One region of the Paracidovorax wautersii genome, then DNA from elsewhere that is predicted to be linked to it. Evidence: riboswitches for the same ligand, from Rfam matches in the RefSeq annotation. Region 1 holds a riboswitch; each other region holds the start of a gene.
What was found. A riboswitch is a leader RNA that binds a small molecule or an ion and turns the genes downstream of it on or off. The one in region 1 is predicted to bind cobalamin.

Region 2: another riboswitch for cobalamin. It lies ahead of QE399_RS12935 (TonB-dependent receptor domain-containing protein); the one in region 1 lies ahead of QE399_RS14960 (TonB-dependent receptor).
Region 3: another riboswitch for cobalamin. It lies ahead of cobW (cobalamin biosynthesis protein CobW); the one in region 1 lies ahead of QE399_RS14960 (TonB-dependent receptor).

What each region holds. Positions count from the first base shown of each region.
Region 1 is NZ_JAVIZX010000001.1:3,298,088-3,305,176, forward strand. Features, by position in the region: gene QE399_RS14935 (VOC family protein) at 39-416, shown strand; gene ssuC (aliphatic sulfonate ABC transporter permease SsuC) at 413-1,285, shown strand; gene QE399_RS14945 (aliphatic sulfonate ABC transporter substrate-binding protein) at 1,448-2,404, shown strand; gene QE399_RS14950 (ATP-binding cassette domain-containing protein) at 2,409-3,224, shown strand; gene QE399_RS14955 (TOBE domain-containing protein) at 3,307-3,522, shown strand; cobalamin riboswitch at 3,665-3,914, shown strand; gene QE399_RS14960 (TonB-dependent receptor) at 3,993-6,203, shown strand; gene QE399_RS14965 (ABC transporter ATP-binding protein) at 6,209-7,051, shown strand; gene QE399_RS14970 (ABC transporter substrate-binding protein) at 7,048-7,089, shown strand, end outside.
Region 2 is NZ_JAVIZX010000001.1:2,868,252-2,875,340, reverse strand. Features, by position in the region: gene QE399_RS12950 (ABC transporter substrate-binding protein) at 1-872, opposite strand, end outside; gene QE399_RS12945 (bifunctional adenosylcobinamide kinase/adenosylcobinamide-phosphate guanylyltransferase) at 869-1,471, opposite strand; gene QE399_RS12940 (cobyrinic acid a,c-diamide synthase CobB) at 1,468-2,874, opposite strand; gene QE399_RS12935 (TonB-dependent receptor domain-containing protein) at 2,874-4,772, opposite strand; cobalamin riboswitch at 4,840-5,075, opposite strand; gene QE399_RS12930 (DUF904 domain-containing protein) at 5,275-5,505, shown strand; gene QE399_RS12925 (cell division protein ZapA) at 5,502-5,843, shown strand; RNA gene ssrS (6S RNA) at 5,894-6,073, shown strand; gene QE399_RS12920 (putative bifunctional diguanylate cyclase/phosphodiesterase) at 6,125-7,089, opposite strand, start outside.
Region 3 is NZ_JAVIZX010000001.1:2,489,628-2,496,716, forward strand. Features, by position in the region: gene QE399_RS11265 (sensor domain-containing diguanylate cyclase) at 1-493, shown strand, start outside; gene QE399_RS11270 (multidrug effflux MFS transporter) at 523-1,755, opposite strand; cobalamin riboswitch at 2,050-2,342, shown strand; gene cobW (cobalamin biosynthesis protein CobW) at 2,539-3,588, shown strand; gene cobN (cobaltochelatase subunit CobN) at 4,385-7,089, shown strand, end outside.

The DNA.
Region 1 (7,089 bases):
GGCGGCAACGCCTCAACGAACAAGGAAAGAACGCACCCATGGCCATCCACTCCATCAACCATGTGCAACTGGCTTTCCCGGCCGGCGCGGAAGGGCAGATCCGCACCTTCTACGCCCAGCTGCTGGGCCTGACCGAACTGCGCCATGCGGCGACGGGACCGGCGCTGCACTTCGCGGCCGGCCCGCAGCGCATCGAACTGGTGCCCACGGAGCGCTGGGCGCCCGCGCCCGCGGCCTCGCACCTGGCTTTCGAGGTGGACAACCTGCCCGAGCTGCGCGGCCGCCTGTTGCAGGCCGAACTGCCGCTGGTGGAAAACCGCGCGCTGCCCGGCTACCTGCGCTTCTACGTCAAGGATCCGGCGGGCAACCAGCTGGAGTTCCTCGAGGCCGATACCGAGCAGGAGCTGCCCGTATGACCGCCAGCACTTCCGCGGGGACCGTGCGCGAGTTGCAGGTTTCCCCCGTGCCCGAGTCGCCGGACGGCCCTGCCAGCGGCGCGCTCGGCGTTGCCGCGTGGCAGGGGCTGGCCGCCGTGGGGCGTCGCCTGCTGCCCTGGCTGGTGCCGGTGGCGCTGATCGCCCTGTGGCAGGTGGCTTCGTCGCTGGGCTGGCTGTCCACGCGCGTGCTGCCCGCGCCGCTGGACGTGGTGAAGGCCGCCTGGACGCTGACGGAATCCGGCGAGCTGTGGACCCATGTGAAGGTGAGCGCCGGCCGCGCGCTGGCGGGGCTGGCCATCGGGGGCGGGCTGGGCCTGGTGCTGGGGCTGCTGACCGGATCGCTGCGCATCGCCGAGACGCTGCTCGACTCCACCATCCAGATGGTGCGCAACATCCCGGCGCTGGCGCTGATTCCGCTGGTCATCCTGTGGTTCGGCATCGACGAGTCGGCCAAGCTGTTCCTCATCAGCGTGTCGGTGTTCTTTCCCATCTACCTGAACACCTTCCACGGCATCCGCAACGTCGACCCGCAGCTGATCGAGATGGGGCGCACCTATGGTCTGGGCCGCTGGCAGCTGTACCGGGACATCATCCTGCCCGGCGCGCTGTCGTCCATTCTGGTGGGGCTGCGTTTCTCGCTGGGCCTGATGTGGGTGATCCTGATCGTGGCCGAGACCATTTCGGCGCAATCGGGCATCGGCTACCTGACCATGAACGCGCGGGAATTTTTGCAGACCGACATCGTGCTCGTCGGGATCCTGCTGTATGCGCTGCTGGGCAAGCTGGCCGACGTGTTCGCCCGGGCGCTCGAACACTGGTGGCTGCGGTGGCATCCCGGATACCAGTGAGCTACCCCCTGAGGCGCTGCGCGCCTTCCCCCTTCTCTCGACTCGCTGCGCGAGTCGGGAAGGGGGACGACGCCGGTGGCCTGGCGAAGCCAGTTCCACGGCGTCCGCTGGCATTGGGCCGCGCCGGTTTTTGAACGCATTGACCTGAATACAGGACCTGATATGACCTTGCATTTGAATCGTCGTACCGCGCTGGCCGCCATTGGCATGGCTGCGACAGGCATCGCTGCCGCACAGCCTGCTGCTTCCACCGTTCGCATCGGCTACCAGAAGTCGTCCACGCTGATCGCGGTGCTCAAGATCCAGGGCACGCTGGAAAAGCAGCTGGCACCGCTGGGCGTCAAACCCACTTGGCATGAGTTCACCAGCGGGCTGCCGCTACTGGAGGCGCTCAACCTCGACAACCTGGACTTCAGCGCCGACGTGGCCGACACCGTGCCGGTGTTCGCGCAGGCCGCCGGCGCGCAGCTCACCTTCGTGGCGCAGGAGGCGCCGTCGCCCACGGCCCAGGCCATTCTGGTGAAGGCGGATTCGCCGCTCAGGAGCGTGTCCGATCTGAAGGGCAAGAAGGTCGGGTTTGCCAAGGCGGCCGGCGCGCATTACCTGCTCATCGCTGCGCTGGAGAAGGCCGGGCTGTCGCTGGCCGATGTGCAATCGGCCTACCTCACGCCCGCCGATGGCCGCGCGGCGTTCGAGAAGGGCGCCATCGACGCCTGGGTGGTGTGGGATCCGTTCCTCTCGGCCGCGCAGCGCCAGTCGGGTGCCCGCGTGCTGGCGGACGGCACGGGCCTGGCGTCGTACCAGCGCTATTACCTGGCCAGCAGCAAGTTCGCCAACGCGCGGGCCGACGTGCTGCGGGTGGTCTACGCCGAGCTGGAAAAGACCGGCAAGTGGGTCAAGCAGCACCCCAAGGACGCGGCAGCGCTCCTGGCTCCCGTGTGGGGCCTGGACGCTGCCACCATCGAGCAGGCCAATGGCCGCCGCAGCTATGCCGTGCGTCCGGTGCTGCAGGACAACCTGGGCGAGCAGCAGAAGATCGCCGATGCCTTCCTGGCTGAGAAGCTGCTGCCGCGCAAGGTGAACGCCGTGGATGTGCCCTTGTTCAAAACGGGGGCATGACGCCATGGGTACCACCACTGCCCCTGAAGCCGGCGGCGTGCGCCTGGAAGCGCGCGGCCTGCACAAGCGCTACGGCGCGCGCGACGTGCTGCGCAACACGCAGCTCACCGTGGAGCACGGCGAGTTCATCGCCATCGTCGGCCGCAGCGGCTGCGGCAAGAGCACCTTGCTGCGCCTGGTCGCCGGCCTGGAAGAGGCGAGCAGCGGCGCGCTCTACACCGACGGCCAGGCCGTCCACGGTTTGCACGGCGACACGCGCATCATGTTCCAGGAGGCGCGCCTGCTGCCCTGGCGCCGCGTGCTCGACAACGTGACGCTGGGCCTGCCCAAGGCGCAGCGCGAACGCGGCCGCGAGGTGCTGGCCCAGGTCGGCCTGGCCGACCGCGAGAACGAGTGGCCGGCGCGCCTGTCCGGCGGCCAGCGCCAGCGCGTGGCCCTGGCGCGCGCCCTGGTGCACCAGCCGCGCCTGCTGCTGCTGGACGAGCCCCTGGGCGCGCTCGACGCGCTCACCCGCATCGAGATGCACCGCCTGATCGAAGGCCTGTGGCAGCGCCACCGCTTCACGGCCTTGCTCGTCACCCACGACGTGCAGGAGGCGGTGGCCTTGGCCGACCGCGTGATCCTCATCGAGGACGGCCGCATCGCACTGGACGAACGCATCGCGCTGGCCCGCCCGCGCTCGCAGGGCGATGCCGCATTTGCCGCCATCGAAAAACGCATCCTCGACCGCGTGCTGCAAAAGCCCTCGGCCGATGCCGCGCCGCCACCCGGCGCCGGCTGGCCCGGCGTGCCCGCGCACGGACTGCGCTGGGCGGTCTGAGCCGTCCTTGTTTGTTGAACGACCCGCTCCATCCCTTCCCGTTTCTGCCATCCCATCCACGGACTTCCAAAGGAGTTAAACCATGTCCATCCAAGCCATCAACGTGCGCAACCAGTTCAAGGGCAAGGTGCGCGAGATCGTCCGCGGCGACGTCGTGTCCGAAGTGGACGTCGAGACGCCCTGGGGCATCGTCACGTCCGTCATCACCACCCGGTCGGTGGACGAACTGGGCCTGGACGTCGGCTCCGACGTCGTGGCGCTGGTGAAGTCCACCGAGGTGTCGATCGCCAAGCTCTGAGCGGTGGTTTCAGATCAAAAAGGCCTGTAGCGCTTTTGGATAAAGCGCATGTAGCTATAAAAAATGTAGTAATCGACCAAAGGCGGCCCGCGGGCCGCCTTTTTTTATTCCGCTAGTTATCGCAAGTGCGTTGCGTTAATGCGCATAGAATGGCAGCGTTGGTGCTCGCGGCGGCATTCGTCCCGCCGCAGTTCAACGGGAAGCAGGAAGGCCCTCGGACGCGCACGCGTTCGCAAGGCCCAGCCTGCGCTGCCCCCGCAACGGTCAGCGGACGGGTCGCCCTGGTGCGGCCCACCTCCATCCACACGCCACTGGGCGCCTGCCAAGGTGCCTGGGAAGGCTTTGGAGGGCGTTCCGTCAGCCCGGATACCGGCCAACGAGGTGGCGCCAGCGCACACAGCGCGGGCGTCGTGTGCCCATACGCCGGCGGGGAGGCCGGTGCGGGCGACTTTCGTGATTGAGTGGATCCGATGATTCCATCCTGCTTTCCGCCGCTGCGCGTGCCTGCCTGGCCCGCGCCCCTTGCGTTCGCCCTGGCCGCCGCCTTTCCTGCCGCTGCGCAAACCCTGCCCACGGTCGTCGTGACCGGGGCGGCTCCGCCGGCGCCCACCACGCCGCTCGACCAGTCGGCCGACAGCGCATCGCGCCTGGGCCTCACGGTGCGCGAGACGCCCGCGTCCATCGACGTGGTGCCGGCCGAGGTGCTGGCCGAACGCGGCCTGCGCACGGTGACCGAGGCTGCGCAGGCCGCCGTCGGCGTGACGGCGGGGGACTTTCCGGCCGAGCCCAGCGCCTTCTCGATGCGCGGCTTTGCCAACAGCCAGATCAACACGCTGTACAACGGCATCAAGATCGGCCCGCCCAACATGACCTCGCGCGTGATGGACACGGCCAATCTGGAGCGCGTGGAATTCCTCAAGGGCGCGGCCTCGCTCATGTCGGGCGAGGGCGCCACCGGCGGCGCGGTCAACTTCGTCACCAAGGCGCCGCACCGCGGGCCGGTGCGCACCGAAGTGAACACGGCCGTGGGCTCGTTCGGCGAGCGGCGCCTGTCGGTCGGCTCGGGCGGCACCACCGCCTGGCAAGATCTGGATTACCGCATCGACGCGAGCGCGTCCAACAGCGACGGCTTCGTGGACGACACCTGGCAGCGCAACCGGCACGTGTCGGGCGGGCTGGACTGGCGCGCGGCGCCGGGCGTCAAGCTCTTCATCGCGGGCGAGGCCAAGCGCGACGACGGCAGCAGCTACTGGGGCACGCCCCTGGTGTCGGCCAACGCGCCGGGCGTGCAGCCGCGGGGCGGCATCGTCTCAGGCACCTACACCTCCGGCTTCAACGGCAGCGCCCTGGGGCCGGTCGCCATCGATGGCCGCACCCTGCGCACCAACTACAACGTGCAGGACAACCGCAACGAGGCGCGCGAGACCTGGCTGCGCGCCGGCGGCGAATGGCAGGCCAGCGATGCCGTCGTGCTGCGCACCCAGTTCTGGCGCTACACGGCCGACCGGACGTGGCTCAACAACGAGATCACCGCCTTCAACGCCGGCACGGGCCTGGTGGACCGCGAGCGCTTCTACGTCGCGCAGGACCAGACCAGCTGGGGCAACAAGACCGAATGGCAATGGGACGCGCGCGTGGCAGGCCTGGACAACCGCCTGGTGGCCGCCTTCGAGTACAGCGACCTCGACCTGGACCGGCCCGGCGCGGCCAACTTCCCGGGCGACAGCGTGAGCCTGGCGGACCCGCAGCGCGGCCGCTACGGCCTGCTGACCACGCAGCTGCAGACCACGCGCATCCGCAACACCGTGCTGGCGCTGGAAGACCGCCTGCGCCTCACGCCCACGGTGGCGCTGATCGGCGGGCTGCGCCAGGAGCGCATCGCGCTGGAGCGGTCGTCCGCCAACGCGGCGGGCGTGCAGCGCACGGGCTTCCCGTACGAGAAGACCTGGAATCCCACCACCGGCCGTGTGGGCCTGACCTGGGAAGCCGCACCCGGCACCACGCTGTACGGCCAGTACGGCACGGCGGCCGATGTGGCGGCCAACAACATCTTTTTGTTGGGCGCCACGCAGCCGCTGGACCTGACGCGCACCCGCAACGCCGAGGTGGGCGTCAAGCAGGCCTTCTGGCAGCAGCGCGGCGAATGGACGCTGGCCTTCTACGACACCGAGCGGCGCAACGTCTACGCCGCGCAGGGCGGTCAGCAGCTCGCGCAGGCGGGGGCGCTGAAATCCCGCGGGGCCGAGGCATCCGTGGCCCTGCGGCCGGATGCGCAGTGGAGCCTGTGGGGCAACCTGGCGCTCAACCGCGCGAGGTATGAGGGCTACAACCTGGGCAACGGCACCTCGCTGTCCGGCAACCGTCCGCCCAACGCGCCGCGCCTGGTCGCCAATGCCGGGGTGGGCTACCGCTTCATGGCGGGCGTGCCCATGCAGGTGTCGGCCTCGGTGCGCCACGTGGGCGAGCGCTTCCACAGCGATGCCAACACCGTGCGCCTGAACGGCTACACCGTCTTCGACGCCGCGCTGGCCGTGGACGTGGCGCGCGATGTGCAGCTCACCCTGCGCGGCCGCAACCTGGGCAACCGCACCTATGCGGCCTGGGCCGATCCGTTCTACCCCGACCAGATCCTGCTGGGCGCGCCGCGCAGCTACGAACTGGCGCTGCGCTGGACACTCTGACCGACATGCCCTTGGCCACCACCACTGCCACCGCTGCTGCAGCCCTGCGGGAAGGCCGCGCGGTACCCGCGCTGGGCGCTGTGCTGCAGCTGCAGGGCGCGGCCTTCGAGGTGGCGGGCGGCCGCACGCTGCTGGCGCCCACCGACGTGAGCGTTCAGCCCGGCGAATGCGTGGCGCTGGTGGGGCCCAACGGTGCGGGCAAGAGCACGCTGCTGCGGTTGCTGGCCGCGCGGCTGGCGCCGACGCGGGGCGCTGTGCGCGTGCTGGGCCAGAACCTGGCGGACTGGCCCGCCGCCGAGCGCGCGCGCCATGTCGCGCTGCTGGGACAGGGCGATGCGGTGGAGCCCGGCCTGCGGGTGCAGGACTATGTGGCGTTCGGCCGCCTGCCGCACCAGCAGCGCGCCAGCCGGGCGCAGCACGCGCAGGCCGTGGCGCACGCATTGCACACCTGCAGCGCCACTGCGCTGGCCGCCCGCACGCTGGGCAGCCTGTCGGGCGGCGAGCGCCAGCGCGTGCACCTGGCGCGGGCCCTGGCGCAGGAGCCCGCGCTGCTGCTGCTGGACGAGCCCACCAACCACCTCGACCTGGCGGCACGCGCCGATCTGCTGGCGCTGGTGCGCGGCCTGGGAATCACCGTCATCGCGGCCCTGCACGAGCTGGGCCTGGTGCCGGGCTTCGCCACCCGCGCCTGGGTGCTGCACCAGGGGCAACTGGTGGCCGATGGCCCGCCGGCCCAGGCGCTGAGTACCGAGCGCGTGGCGGCCGTCTTCGGCATGGAGTTGGTGCATGCGCACCATCCACGGCACGGCGGCACGCTGTGGGCCTTCGAGCGGGCGGCGTCGGCATGAGGTTCCGTCTGCCTTCTTTCTACCGGCCTGCGGCCTGG
Region 2 (7,089 bases), 430 kb from region 1:
GCCATCAGGCGCGCGGCCTCGGCCATGCGCGGCCCCGGGCGCACAACGATGTCGGACTCCTGCGGGCCGAACACGCACAGGCGCTGGTCGCGCACGGCGGGCAGTGCCTGCCAGCCCGGGTACATCACCATGGGCTGCATGCTGCGGTTGCCCACCATGAGCACGTCCGGACGGGCACGCACGACGAACTCGGGGTTGAGCCGCGGGAACGGCCCCAGTTCGGGCCCGACCACGTTGCGCGCGCCCAGGCGCGCCAGCGTCTCGCCGATGAAGGACGCCGTGCCGGCCGCGTACGGGCCGCGGCTCACCTCGAAATACACGCGCGCGCCGCGGGCCCGGGCCGGCAGCGATTGCGCAGCCGCCTGCACGCCGGCGTCGATCACGCGCCACAGCCGCTCGGCGCCCTCCTGCGGCGGCACGGCCAGCATCGCGCCCAGCGTGGTCAGCACCTGGCGCACGTCGGCATGGGTCTTGGGCTCGAGCGCGACGACCTTCACGCCGAGCGCCTCCAGCCGGTCGCTGGCGCGGGTGCTGGCGGACAGCAGCACCACATCGGGCCGCAGCGCGACGATGGCCTCGACATTCGGATCGATGCCACCGCCCATCTGCGGCAGCCGCTGCACCGCCGCCGGCCAGTTGGAATAGCGGTCCACGCCGACCAGGCGATGGCATTGGCCCAGCTCGCACACGCTCTCCGTCAGCGAGGGCAGCAGGCTGACGATGCGCTCGGGCGGGCGGTCGAAATGCACGCGGCGGCCGCGGCCATCGGTCACGTCGATCGCCTGCGCGGCGGCCGCACCGGCGGTGGCACAGGCCAGGGCGCACAGCACGCCGGCCATCCAGCGGCGCACCACGGCGGGAGAGCGGTTCATGGCGCCTCGTCCTTCAGCGTCAGCGGCAGGCCTGCTGCCACCAGCGTCACGCGCGCGCAGGCCGCGGCCGCGCGCTGGTTGAGCACGCCCAGCGCATCCACGAAGGCGCGCACCTCGCGGCCCATAGGAATCACGCCCAGGCCGATCTCGTTGCCCACCAGCACCACCGGGCCGGGCGCGGCCTGAACCGCTTCCAAAAAGAGAGCGCACTGCGCTTTCCAGTCAAGGGCTAGAGGCCTATTTGGCTTGGATTCGGATGATTCCATCGGCATGAGCCAGTTGGTGAGCCACAGCGTCAGGCAGTCCACCACGATCAGCGTGTCGGCGCGGCTGTGCCGGGCCAGGGCGGCGGCAAGGTCGCGCGGCTCCTCCAGCGTGGCCAGGCCGGGCACGCGTTCGGCGCGTTCGCGCTGGTGGCGCTCGATGCGCGCGCGCATCTCGTCGTCCCAGGGCTGGCCGGTGGCGACCAGCAGCGCCCGGTGCTGCGGCGAGGCCTGCAGCCACTGGCGTGCCAGCAGTTCGGCGCGGCGCGACTTGCCGCTCTTTTGCCCGCCCAGGATCAGCTCGCTACGGGCGATGGGGCGCAACGCATGGCTCATGCCCCGCCCTCCCCGCCCAGCAGCAGCGCCGTGGCCTGCGGGCTGGACGCGAACCACGCATGGAAATAGCTGGCATGCACGCTGCCGCGCCGGTACAGCGCCTCGCCCACGGCGGGCTCGGGCGCCTGGCCGGGGCGCGCCGTGCAGGTGCGCACCGGGGCTGCGCTGTCGCAGGTCGAATAGTGAAAAGTGTGCCCGCGCAGCACGTGGCCGCCCAGGTCCAGTTGCTGCGGCCCCAGCGCGGCCAGGCGGCGCTGCATGCGCACGTGGCCCGGCAGCAGGCCCCACAGGGGCTTGTGCTGGCCGTCGGCCAGCGTGATCGACTCCATCAGCGCCATCATGCCGCCGCACTCGGCCCACAGCGGCCGGCCTGCGGCCACATGGGCGTGCAGCGCATCGCGCATGCCGGTGTTGGCGGCCAGCGTGTCGGCATGCAGCTCGGGGTAGCCGCCGGGCAGCCACACGGCGTCGCAAGGGGGCAGCGCCGTATCGCGCAGCGGCGAAAAGCGCACCACCTCGGCCCCCAGCGCGGCCAGGGTGTCCAGGTTGGCCTGGTAGACGAAGCAGAAGGCCTCGTCCCCGCCCACGGCGACGCGGCGCCCCTGCAGCAGCCGCGGTTGCGCTGCGCCGGGCGGCTCGGTGGGCGCAGCAAAGTCTACGGACCAGCGCTGCCCCAGCGCAGCCAGGTCCATCTGGCCCAGCGGCGTGTTCAGCAGCGCATCGGCCGCGGCGTCCAGGCGCTCCAGGCTGTCGTGCAGCTCGTGGGCGGCCACCAGCCCCAGGTGGCGTTCGGGCAGCAGTGCGCCGGGGGAGCGCAGCGGGCCGGCCGCTGTGGCGGAACCCGCCTGCGGCACCACGCGGGGCAAGGCGCCCAGCCAGTCCTGCGCATCGCCCAGGCCACTGCGCAGCAGGTCGATGTGGCGCTCCGTGGCCACGCGGTTGGCCAGCACGCCCGCCCAGGGCAGGCCCGGCCGGTAGTGCTTGAGGCCGTGCACGATGGCGGCCAGTGTGCCCCCCATGGCGGAGGCATCGATCACCGCCAGCACGGGAATGCCAAAGCGCTGGGCCAGGTCGGCCACGCTGCGCTCGCCGTCGAACAGGCCCATCACCCCTTCGATCAGCACCAAGTCGGATGCCTGCGCTGCGGCATGCAGGCGGCGCGCGCAGTCGTCCTCGCCGGTCATCCACAGGTCGAGCTGGTGCACCGGCCGGCCGCTGGCCAGGGCGTGCCAGTGGGGGTCGAGGAAATCCGGCCCGCACTTGAACACCTGTACCCGCCGGCCCTGGCGCGCATGCAGGCGCGCCAGCGCGGCGGTGACCGTGGTCTTGCCCTGTCCGGAGGCTGGCGCCGCCACCACCAGGGCCGGGCAGCGGGCGCTGCCGGCGTGGGAGCCCGGCGCCATCACTGCGGCGCCCACGCCAGCCCCACGTAGAACGTGCGGCCGGGCGTGGCGTAGGTGTCAGCCAGCTGATAGGCCTTGTCTGCGAGGTTGTCTAGCCGGGCCTGCAGGCGCAGGTCACGGCCCAGCGTGCGGCTGGCCGACAGGTTGAGCACGGTGTAGCCGCCCAGGCGCCTGGTGTTGGCCGCGTTGTCGAAGCGGCGGCCGGTGGCCTGCGCTTCGGCGCCCAGCGTCCAGCCGGCCACGTCGGTGTCGGCGCCCAGCACGGCGTGGCGCTTGGCGCGGCGTGCCAGCAGCTTGCCGGTGGCCTCGTCACGCGGGTTCTGGAAGTCGACCGAGCCGCGCAGGCGCACCGCTGCGCCGAGGCGGTAGGCCCCGGCCAGCGTCACGCCCTCGTAGCGCGCCCGGCCCACGTTGGCGTAGCAGCCGCCGAAGGGCCCGTCATTACCCGCGCAGGCACCCGTGCCGCCCGTCCAGTTGATGAGATTGCGCACGCGGTTGCGGTAGGCCGTGGCCGAGAAGCTGTCGCCACCGCGCGCCCAGCGCAGGCCCAGCTCGGCATTGCGGCCCTCCTGCGGGCGCAGGCTGCCCTCGCCGTACATGCTGAAGCGCTGGTACAGCGTGGGCGCGCGGAAAGCGGTGCCCACGGACGCGGTGGCCCGCCACTGTGGCGCGAACTCGTATCCGTACCCGGCGCTGCCGGTGCTCTTGCCGCCGAACTCGCTGTCGCGGTCATGGCGGGCGTTGAGCTGAACGGTGTGAGCGCCATGGCGCAGGCCGTAGCCCAGGGCCAGGGCGTCCTGGTGGCGCTCGCGCTCGTTGCCTTCGATGCTGGTGTTGGTCAATTGGTCCTCGCGCCGCTCCAGCGACGCCGTCAGTTGCTGGCCCGCGCCCAGCGCCCACTGGTTCTGGAACAGGTAATTGCGCAGCACCGTCCGCGTGTCGTACACGGAGGGGCGCGTGCGGTAGTCGCTGCGGGATTCGCTGGCCGTCATCAAAGTACTGTAGCGCTCGCTCCAGCGTGCCTGCCAGTTCAGGCCCACCGCCTGCAGCCGGTTGCGGCTGCGGTCGTCGGCCGTGCGGCTGGTGCTGTCGTACCCACTATGCGTGTCGGCGTACAGCAGCGTAGCGTCCAGCCGCTGGCCGGGCGCCACCTGCCAACCCAGGCGGCCGCTGCCCGCCATGCGGCGATAGCCGTCCTTGTCGGGGTTGGCGGTGGCCGTGGTGCGCGAGTTGAAGCCCTCGCTGTCCACATGGCTCAGACCCAGCGCATAGTCCCATGCGCCCGCGCCGCCGCTGACGCCCGCCGAGGCGCGGTATGTGCTCTGGCTGCCGGCGCCTACGCTGGCGTAAGGGCGCACGCCCGCTTCCCCTTTGCGGGTGAACACCTGGATCACGCCCCCGATGGCGTCCGACCCGTACACCGCGCCGGCCGGGCCACGCAGGACCTCGATGCGGTCGATGGCATCCAGCGGCAGGGCCTCCCACGGCGCGCCGCCCGAGCCGCTCTGGGTATCGAGGCGGATGCCGTCCACATAGACCGCGGTGAACTCATTGTTGGCGCCGCGCAGGTACACGCTGGTCGTGGAGCCGGGTCCGCCGTTGCGCACCAGTTCGACGCCCGGCAGGCGGCCGAGCACATCTTCCAGCGCCGCCGCGCCGCTGCGGTCCAGCGCTTCGCGGTCGACCACCGAGACATCGGCGACCAGGTCGGACAGCGGCTGCGCCGTGCGGGTGGCGGTCACCACCGTGTCAGGCATCGAAGCCACATCGGAAGAAGGGATCTGGTCCGCGGCAAGGGCGGACAGGGAACACAGGCAGGCAGTGGCGAGGGCCACGGCGCGTGGGCGGGCACCGGGGGCCGCGCGCACGCTCGAGAGGGTCGAGAACATGGTGGTCATTGCGTGAAATACCCGCGCCGGCCTCCCCGCCGGCAATGGGCTGACAGGCCACGGCATCCATCGACGCCACGACCCCCTGGTGTTGGCCGGTATCCGGGCTGGCAGAACACCCTTTCGTCGCCTTCCCAGCGCCTGTTCACGGCACCAGTGGCTTGAGAAGAAAGAGAGGGCCCGAAGACCCGTCTGCTGACCGTTGCGGGGGCAGCGCAGGCACAGCGCAAACCCGTAGGGCGCGCCTCCCTGCTTCCCGTTGAACTGCGGCATGCGAACCATGCAGCGAGCACCAACGGCGCGATTCTAGGCGACGCTGAACAAGCCCCGCGATGCGGCGCGCTCTGCCGGGGACCGCTGCAAGGCGCAGACCCACCGCCCTAGCCGCAGCGATGGCGAAGATGTGCCACGCGGCAGACCGCCCGCAGCAGAGAAGCGCAGCGCGCGGCGGACCCGGCTCAGCGTCGCCTGGATGACCGTTCGGCGGACGAACCCTACAATCGCCCGCTGTATGGCCCCAACGTCTTCCATCGACCAGATCGCCGAGCGCGTCGAACGCCTGCTCCTGCGCCACGCCGAGTTGCAGCGTACCAATGCGCTGCTGTCGCAGCAGGTCACGGCACTCACCCAGGAGCGCGATTCCCTTAAGTCGCGGCTGCAGGCCGCCCGGGCCCGCGTGAACGCGCTGCTCGACCGTCTGCCCGTCTCGCCGGAAACGCCCGGCGCCAAGGAGGGCGAATGAAGCAGATCGAGGTTCAGATCATGCAGCAGAGCTATCTGCTGGCCTGCCCGGAGGGCCACGAGGAGCGGTTGCTCCAGGCCGTCGAGCGCGTGGATTCGGCCATGACGCGCATCCGCGACGCCGGCAAGGTGCGCGCCCGCGAGCGCATCGCCGTGCTGGCCGCGCTCAACCTGGCCTTCGACATCGCCGACCGGGAGCAGCAGCCCGCCTTGCAGCAGCCACAGCCGCCCGCACCACCCACCGGTGCGGCCCCGCCGCAGCCCGAAGACGACCAGCGCATGGCGTCGTTGCTCCAGCGCCTGGACGAGGCGCTGGGCGACGATGGCCGCCTTCTCTGACGGGTCTTCCCCCGGCGCGTCGACGCGCGCCGCAGGCGGGCCTACAATGGAGGCGTCTGCGGTGCTGCCGGGCTTTATATTTCCTTGAACCAATGCTCAACGAGCATGGGCCTGGTACATCGCCCGGTGAGCGTGATCATCTCGCGTCAGATGAACCCAACGCCTGGCTGCCCTCGCCCACCTGAACCCCCGGTTCAGGATGACGGCCCGGTGGCATTCGCAGACACCTCTTCCCCCTGAATCCGCCCCCACGCGCCCGTAGCGCGGCAGCGTATTCTTCATCACGCCGACGGCGTCGGTGACGGCGGCTCCCACGAGTACGCCTTGCGCTCTGCCAGCAGCGTGCGCAAAGCGCCCGCCGGCAGGCCCGGCGCACACAAGAAGCCCTGGAAATACTGGCACTCCATGTGCGCAAGCGCCACGCGCTGCGCCTCGGTCTCCACCCCTTCGGCGACCACTTCGATATGCAGGGCACGGCCCATGCTCGTGATCGCCGTCACGATGGCACGGTCCCCATCGTCCTCGGGGAGCCCGCGCACGAAGGACTGGTCGATCTTCAGCTTGTGGATGGTCAGCTTCTTCAGATACGCCAGGCTGGAATAGCCGGTACCGAAGTCGTCGATGGCCAGCCCCACCCCCAACGCCGAAAGGACCGACAGCCGCTGCTCGGTCTCCTGCCCGTCCTGCAGCAGGATGGTCTCGGTCAGTTCCAGTTCGAGCAGGCTGGCGGGCAGGCCGTGCCGGCTGAGCAGCTGGGTGAGGTGCTCCACGAAGCCGGGCTGGCGGAATTCGAGCGCCGACACGTTCACCGCGACCACCACCGGCGTTCCGGCCCGCAACCACGCCGCGGCCTCCTGGACGGCCTGCTCCATCACCCAAGCGCCCAGCGCCACGATGTAGCCGGACTCCTCCGCCAGCGGGATGAACTCTGCGGGAGACACCGCCCCCATCTCGGGATGGGTCCAGCGCAACAGCGCCTCGGCGCCCACGATGCGGCCGGACGCCATGGCGACCTGCGGCTGGTAGTGCACGGCCATCTGGCCGAGCCCCACCGCCTGCCGCATCGCATGTTCCATCTGCATGCGCGACAGCAGGTTGGCGTTCATCTTCGGCTGGTAGAAGCCATAGCTGCCCCGGCCTCGCTCCTTCACGCCGTACATGGCGGTGTCGGCCTGCTTGACCAGATCGTCCAGCGTCGCGCCGTCCTGCGGGTACAGCGACACGCCGATGCTGCACTGGATGGAAA
Region 3 (7,089 bases), 810 kb from region 1:
CCTGGGCAAGCACGACGTGCTCACGCAGTTGCGCAACCGCGCGTTCTATGTCGAGGAGCTCAACCGCCTCACCCGCAAGGGGCCGTGGCCCGTGTCGGTGGTGGTGATCGACATGAACGGGCTGAAGTCGATCAACGACGAAGCGGGCCACGCGGCGGGCGACGCGATGCTGCGGCGCGTGGGCGAGGTGCTGGCCAAGGCGGTCGATGCGCCGGCATGCGCGGCCCGGATCGGCGGGGACGAGTTCACGGTGGTGATGCCGGCCACCGACGAACGCGGCGCCCACAACATGATGGACCGCATCCTCTCTCTGCTGGAACTCAACAACCAGTTCTACCCCGGCCAGCCGTTGAGTCTTTCCATGGGCATGGCCTGCGCGGCGTCCGGCGAACAGATCGAGGCCGCCGTGGTCCGGGCCGACCAGGCCATGTACGCGGAGAAGGTACGCTACTACCAGTCCCGCGGCATAGACCGGCGCCAGCAGGGCGCCTGACCTCGGCCTGGTGCCTGCCGGCCGCGGCGCTAGCCTTGCGTGGTGGTGCGGCCGATGTCCGGCCAGCGGTGGTGCAGGTAGATCCAGGCCACCAGGCCGATGCACATCATCGCCAGCGAGGCGCAGGCCAGCAGCCGGGTGGAGTGCATCACCAGGGGAACGACCACGCCGGCCACTAGGCCGTTGGCCGTGGAGCCGACGAAGGCCTGCAGCGACGAAGCCATGCCGCGGCGCTCGGGGTACAGGTCCAGCACCAGCAGCGTCACCACCGGCACCATCAGCGCCCAGCCGAAGGAGAAGATGGCGATCGGAAACAGCGCCCACGACACGTGCGGCGTGAACAGCAGGTTGGCTGCCAGGTTCAGGACCGACATGGTGAACATGATGAGAAAGCCGTGCCGGATCTGCCGCTTGGGGGCGATGCGGCCCGCCAGCCGGCCGCTGAGCCAGGCACCGCCTATGATCCCGGAAATCGTCAGGATGAAGAGCCAGAAGAAATTCGAGGGCGACAGTCCCAGGTGTTCGCCCAGGAAGGCGGGCGCCGCCAGCACGTAGAGGAACATGCCGTTGAAGGGCACGCCGCTGGCCAGCGCCAGCAGCAGGAAGCGCGGGCTCGATCCCAGCTGCCAGTAGCCCTGCAGCAGGTGGCGGGCCTGGAAGGGCTGGCGGTGCTCGGCGTGCAGCGTTTCGGGTAGCAGGCGGAAGTTGGCCACGAACAGCAGCACGCCCACGCCGGTCAGGAACCAGAACACGCTGTGCCAGCCCAGGTGCACGAACAGCCAGCCGCCCACGATGGGCGCGATGGCCGGCGCCACGCCGAAGTAGATCGTCACCTGGCTCATGACCTGCTGGGCCTGGGCCGGCGGGAACATGTCGCGGATGACCGCGCGCGACACCACGATGCCCGCGCCCGCCGACAGCCCCTGCAGCGCCCGGAAGAACACCAGCTGCCCGATGCTGTTGGACAGCGCGCAGCCGGCCGAGGCGAGCGTGAATACCGCGATGCCCCACAGCACCACCGGGCGCCGGCCGAAGCTGTCCGACAGCGCCCCGTGGAACAGCGTCATGAAGGCGAAGCCGAACAGGTAGGCCGACAGCGTCTGCTGCATCTCCACCGGCGTCGCGCCCAGCGCGGCGGCAATGCCCGAGAAGGCCGGCAGGTAGGTGTCGATCGAGAACGGCCCGACCATGCCCAGTACGGCCAGCAGGACAGCGAGGGCCCAGCGCGGTGCGCGCCAGAGGTTGTGGGCGTCAGGATTCATCAGGGGACGGGGCCGTGCGGGCCGGCTTGGAGGCTTGGAAGGGGCCGCTGCATTATCCGGCAAGCCTGTGCACAGGGGCGGGCGGCCAGGACATGGCAACACCGATCCGGGAATCGCGCGGCCCGCAGCCGGAGATGCCTGCAAGGCGTCTGAGCGCCGCAAGTCCCCTGCCTTGCCAGCGCGGGCGACGCCGCGCGGCGTCGCTCCCGGATTTGTGTGAGTAGGCCCTCGGCGGCTATCCCGCATAATCCGCCGCAGGACGGAGGCAGGGCGTCCGGCACGAGGCCGGCACCCGCACCCGTCCGGTTCGAAGGTGCCCCACCGGCCGCAAGGCCCACGGGGTTCAACGGGAAGCAGGTGCGCACCGGGGCGGCAGGGCCTACCCCACGGGTGCTATTCCTGCGCTGCCCCCGCAACGGTCAGCGGACACAAGGACCCTCCGCGCACGCCCTTCTTTGTGGGGCGGCGCAGCCACTGCGCAGGCCGCCCTGCGTGGGAAGGCGAGGGCCCGGTCGCACCCTCCGGCATCGTGTCGGGCGGTGCGGCGGTCCGTGAGCCCGGATACCGGCCTTCGTACCGCTTCGGACGCTGCGGGAGTGCCTTGGTCCGGTCAGGTCGCTGCGCGCGCGGCGCGGCCCTTTCCTTTCCTCTGTGCACACACGCATGCATGCCGCGGACAGACACGCAGGCGACGCGAGCGCCACCTATGCATTCATGCATGCAAGTCGCACGCGCGCCGGCAGGCACGACACCGGAATGAAGAAAGAAAGGGCCGACACCACCATGCAAACGTCCAAGATTCCCGCCACCATCGTCACCGGCTTCCTGGGCAGCGGCAAGACCACGCTGCTGCGCCACATCCTGGACAACGCCGACGGCCGGCGCATCGCGGTCATCGTCAACGAGTTCGGCGAGCTGGGCATCGACGGCGAGATCCTCAAAGGCTGCGGCATCGGCTGCGACGACGAGGGCAACGAACGCGAAGGCGCTCTGTACGAGCTGGCCAACGGCTGCATGTGCTGCACCGTGCAGGAAGAGTTCTTCCCCGTGATGAAGCAGCTGGCCGAGCGCCGCGACCAGATCGACGCCGTGCTCATCGAGACCAGCGGCCTGGCCCTGCCCAAGCCGCTGGTGCAGGCCTTCCAGTGGCCGGAGATCGCCAACGTCTTCACCGTGGATGCCGTGGTCACCGTGGTGGACACGCCCGCCGCCGCCAGCGGCCAGTTCGCGGCCAACCCCGCGGCCGTGGACGAACTGCGCCGCGCCGATCCCAATCTGGACCACGAATCGCCGCTGCACGAGCTGTTCGAAGACCAGTTGTCGGCCGCCGACCTGGTGGTGCTCAACAAGACCGACCTGGTCGATGCCGCCGCGCTGGCTCAGGTGCAGGCGCTGGTGCGCGAGGAGATTCCGGCATCGGTGAAGGTGGTGCAGTCCGAACAGGGCCGCCTGCCGCTGGACGTGCTGCTGGGCCTGTCGAAGGCGGCCGAGGCCACCATCGACCAGCGCGTGAGCCACCACGACCATGACGAGGACCATGACCACGACGAGTTCGACGCCCACGTGATCGACCTGCCGGCCGTGGACCAGGCCCGCCTGCTGGCGGCGCTGCAGAAACTGGTGGCCGAGCAGACCATCCTGCGGGTGAAGGGTTTCGCGGAGATTCCGGGCAAGCCGATGCGCTGGCTGCTGCAGGGCGTGGGCCGGCGGTTCGACCACCACTTCGACCGCGCCTGGCGCGAGGGCGAGGCGCGGGGGACGCGGTTGGTGTTCATCGGGCAGGAGCTGGATGAGGGGGCGTTGCGGGCGGGGTTGGAGGGGGTGGGGGCTTGAATCTTTGAAATTGAAATTGGGTTTGGCGCTTATGTGGTGTGCGCTGGCAGCTATCGTTTTTGACAGGTGCTGTGGGGTTGTTTCCCGGTGCCGGGTCTCGGCCCGGCGGCCGAGGTTCTTTTCTTTGCTTCGCCAAAGAAAAGAACCCAAAAGAAAGGCGTCCCTGCTGCCCGTGTCCCCTTCGCTGCGCTACGGGGCAGCCTGCGATGCTCGCGCAGGCAGGGCCGCCGTGGAACTCACTGCGCTGCAGAGCAGCTCCGTTCGGACAGCCACGGCGAGTCAGTTCACGAGGCATGCGCGCTCCGACGCGCATGCGCCCTGCCTGCGCTCCGCTTCTCGGCACGGGCAGAAGGGAACCCGAACGCCCCACACGGGCCATCGCTGCGCTCGGCCCGGCAGTGGGAGGCCGAGCGCAGTGTTGGCCCGTGTGGACTCCCAACGCCCTTCTGTATGCGCCGAGGAGCACAGGGCGCGGGGCGGGCGGGTGTGCCGCAGGACACACCCGCTTCGTGATCTGACTCGCCGTGGCTGTCCGAGCGGAGCGCGCCAGCGCGCAGCGAGTTCCACGGCGCCGCCCCGTGACCGAGCACCGCAGGTTGCCCTGTTCGCCGCAGGCGAGCGGGGACGCAGACAGCAGGGTCGCCCTTTCTTTGCTTACTTTCTTTCGGCGAAGCGAAAGAAAGTGAGTGCGCCGCCGGGCGCATACCCCGGCCCCGGAAAGCAAACTTCCCAGAAAATCAAAAATGATAGCTGTATGCGCTTGTCCCATAAGCGCTAGACCCCAAAAACACTCCGAATGCACCTCCTCTCCACCCGCCCCGGCGGCTTCGTAGAAGACGACTCCATCGTCACCCGGCTCGACCAGACGCCGGGCGATATCGTCATCCTCAGCTCCGCCGACACCACCCTCGCCCTGCTCTCCGGCGCGTGCGAGGAGCTGGCGCGCACGGAGGAGGCCGGCTTTCCCTCCGTGCGCCTGGTCAACCTGCAGTACCTGCGCCAGCCCGCCTCGCTCGACCTCTACATCGACGAGGTACTGCAGCACGCCCGCGTGGTGATCGTGGACCACCTCGGCTCCGAATCCGTCTGGCCCTACGGCTTTCAGCAGATCGGTGCACTGGCGCGCAAGAACGGCCAGCGGCTGGCCATGTTCTCGGGCGATCTGCAGGAGGACCTGTCCCTGGTGGAGCGCAGCACGCTCGCGCCCTCGGTCTGCCACCTGCTGTGGCAGTACCTGCGCGCGGGCGGGGCGGCCAATGCGCTGCAGTTCGTGCGGGCCGTGGCCTTCCATGGGCTCGGCCATGGCGGCGCACCGCAGCCGCCGCGCAGCCTGCCGCAGGCCGCCGTGCATGTGCCGGCCGCCTTCGCACCCACCCATGCGGTGCCGGGCATCGACGACCTGCGCGCGGCCTGGGCGCCGGGCGCTCCGGTGGTGGCGCTGGTGTTCTACCGCTCGCACCTCATGGCGGCCAACACCGCCGCATTCGACGCGCTGGCGGTGACGCTGCGCGCCCAGGGCCTCAACCCACTGCCCGTGGCGCTCGATTCGCTCAAGGACCCGTTGTGCCTGGCCACCTTCCAGGCACTGTGCGCCGACCATGCCGTACAGCTGGTGCTCAACACCACGTCCTTCGCCGCGCTGAAGCACGAAGGTGCCGCCCTGGCCGGCGATGCGCCGGTGCTGCAGGTGATCGCCAGCGGCGGCAACCGCGAGGACTGGTGGGCCGACAGCCTGGGCCTGCGCCCGCGCGACATCGCCATGCAGATCGTGCTGCCCGAGATGGACGGCCGCATCGTCACGCGGGCCATCAGCTTCAAGGGCCTGTCGCACCGCAGCGCGGTGACGCAGGCGGACGTGGTGGCCTACCAACCCGAGCCGGACCGCGTCGCCTTCGTGGCCGAGCTGGCACGCCGCTGGTGCCGGCTGCGCAGCCTGCCGGCCGCCGAAAAGCGCCTGGCGCTGGTCCTGGCCAACTACCCGGGCAGCGAAGGGCGCATCGGCAGCGGCGTGGGGCTGGACACGCCGGCCTCGGTGGTCGGCATCCTGCAGCGCCTGCGCGCGGAGGGCTACGCGCTGGGGCCCGACGCCGCGCTGCCGGCCGATGGCGACGCCCTCATGCAGACGCTGCAGCAGGGCATCGCCAACGATCCGCGCCAGTGGCTGCTGCGTCCGGCCTGGCAGAGCTACGCGTTGGCGGACTACCGCGCACGGCTGGCGCAGCTGCCGGCCGGCATGGCCGACGCCATCGCCGCCCGCTGGGGGGCGCCGGAGGACGACCCGGCCGTGCGCCAGGGGCGCTTCATGATCGCCGGGCTGCGGCTGGGCCAGGTGTTCGTCGGCATCCAGCCCGCACGGGCGCTGGCCACGGCCGGGGCGCAGGACTACGCCAGCTACCACGACGCCGAACTGGTGCCGCCGCACAGCTACCTGGCGTTCTACTTCTGGCTGCGCGATGTGTTCGCCATCGACGCCGTCGTGCACGTGGGCAAGCACGGCAACCTCGAATGGCTGCCGGGCAAGAGCCTGGCGCTGTCGCAGGTGTGCTGGCCCGACGCCATCCTGGGCCCGCTGCCGCACCTGTACCCGTTCATCGTCAACGACCCGGGCGAGGGCGCGCAGGCCAAGCGCCGCAGCCAGGCCGTGATCATCGACCACCTGATGCCGCCGCTGACGCGCGCCGAGAACCACGGCCCCATGCAGGACCTGGAGCGGCTGGTGGACGAGTACTACGACGCCTTGCTGGTCGACGCGCGCCGGGCCGGGCTGCTGCGCCGCCAGATCCTGGACGCCGTGCGCCAGCAGCATCTGCTGGAGGAACTGGACCTGTGCGGTCCGACTGCAGGCAAGGGCGGCTGCGCGGCGGATGCAGTGCCGCCGCCGGACGACGATGCCATCCTGGCACGCATCGACGCCTATCTGTGCGAGCTGAAGGAGACGCAGATCCGCGACGGGCTGCACATCTTCGGCGCGTCGCCCACGGGCCGCCAGCGGCGCGACACCTTGCTGGCGCTGGCCCGCTACCCCGCCGGCGACGGCCAGGGGGCGCAGGCGGGTCTGCTGCAAGCCCTGGCGGCCGATCTGCTGCGGGGCACCGGCTTCGATCCGCTGCAGATCGACGATGCTGCCCGGCCCTGGGACGGCCCGCGCCCCGCAGCGCTGCAGGCCGTGAGTGCCGACCCCTGGCGCCACCACGGCGACACGCGCGAGCGGCTGGAGCTGCTCGCCCTGCGGGTGCTGGAATCCGCAGAGGATGCCGCCGGCTGGCCGCAGACGCAGGCCGTGCTGGGCCGCGTGCGGCACACGCTGGCGCCCGCGCTGGACGCCTGCGGCGGCCAGGAACTCACGCAGCTGCTGCGCGGCCTGCGCGGCTGCTTCGTGCCGCCGGGCCCGAGCGGTTCGCCCTCGCGCGGCCGGCCGGATGTGCTCCCCACGGGGCGCAACTTCTACACGCTGGATACGCGCGCCATTCCCACGCGCACGGCGTGGGAGCTGGGCCAGCA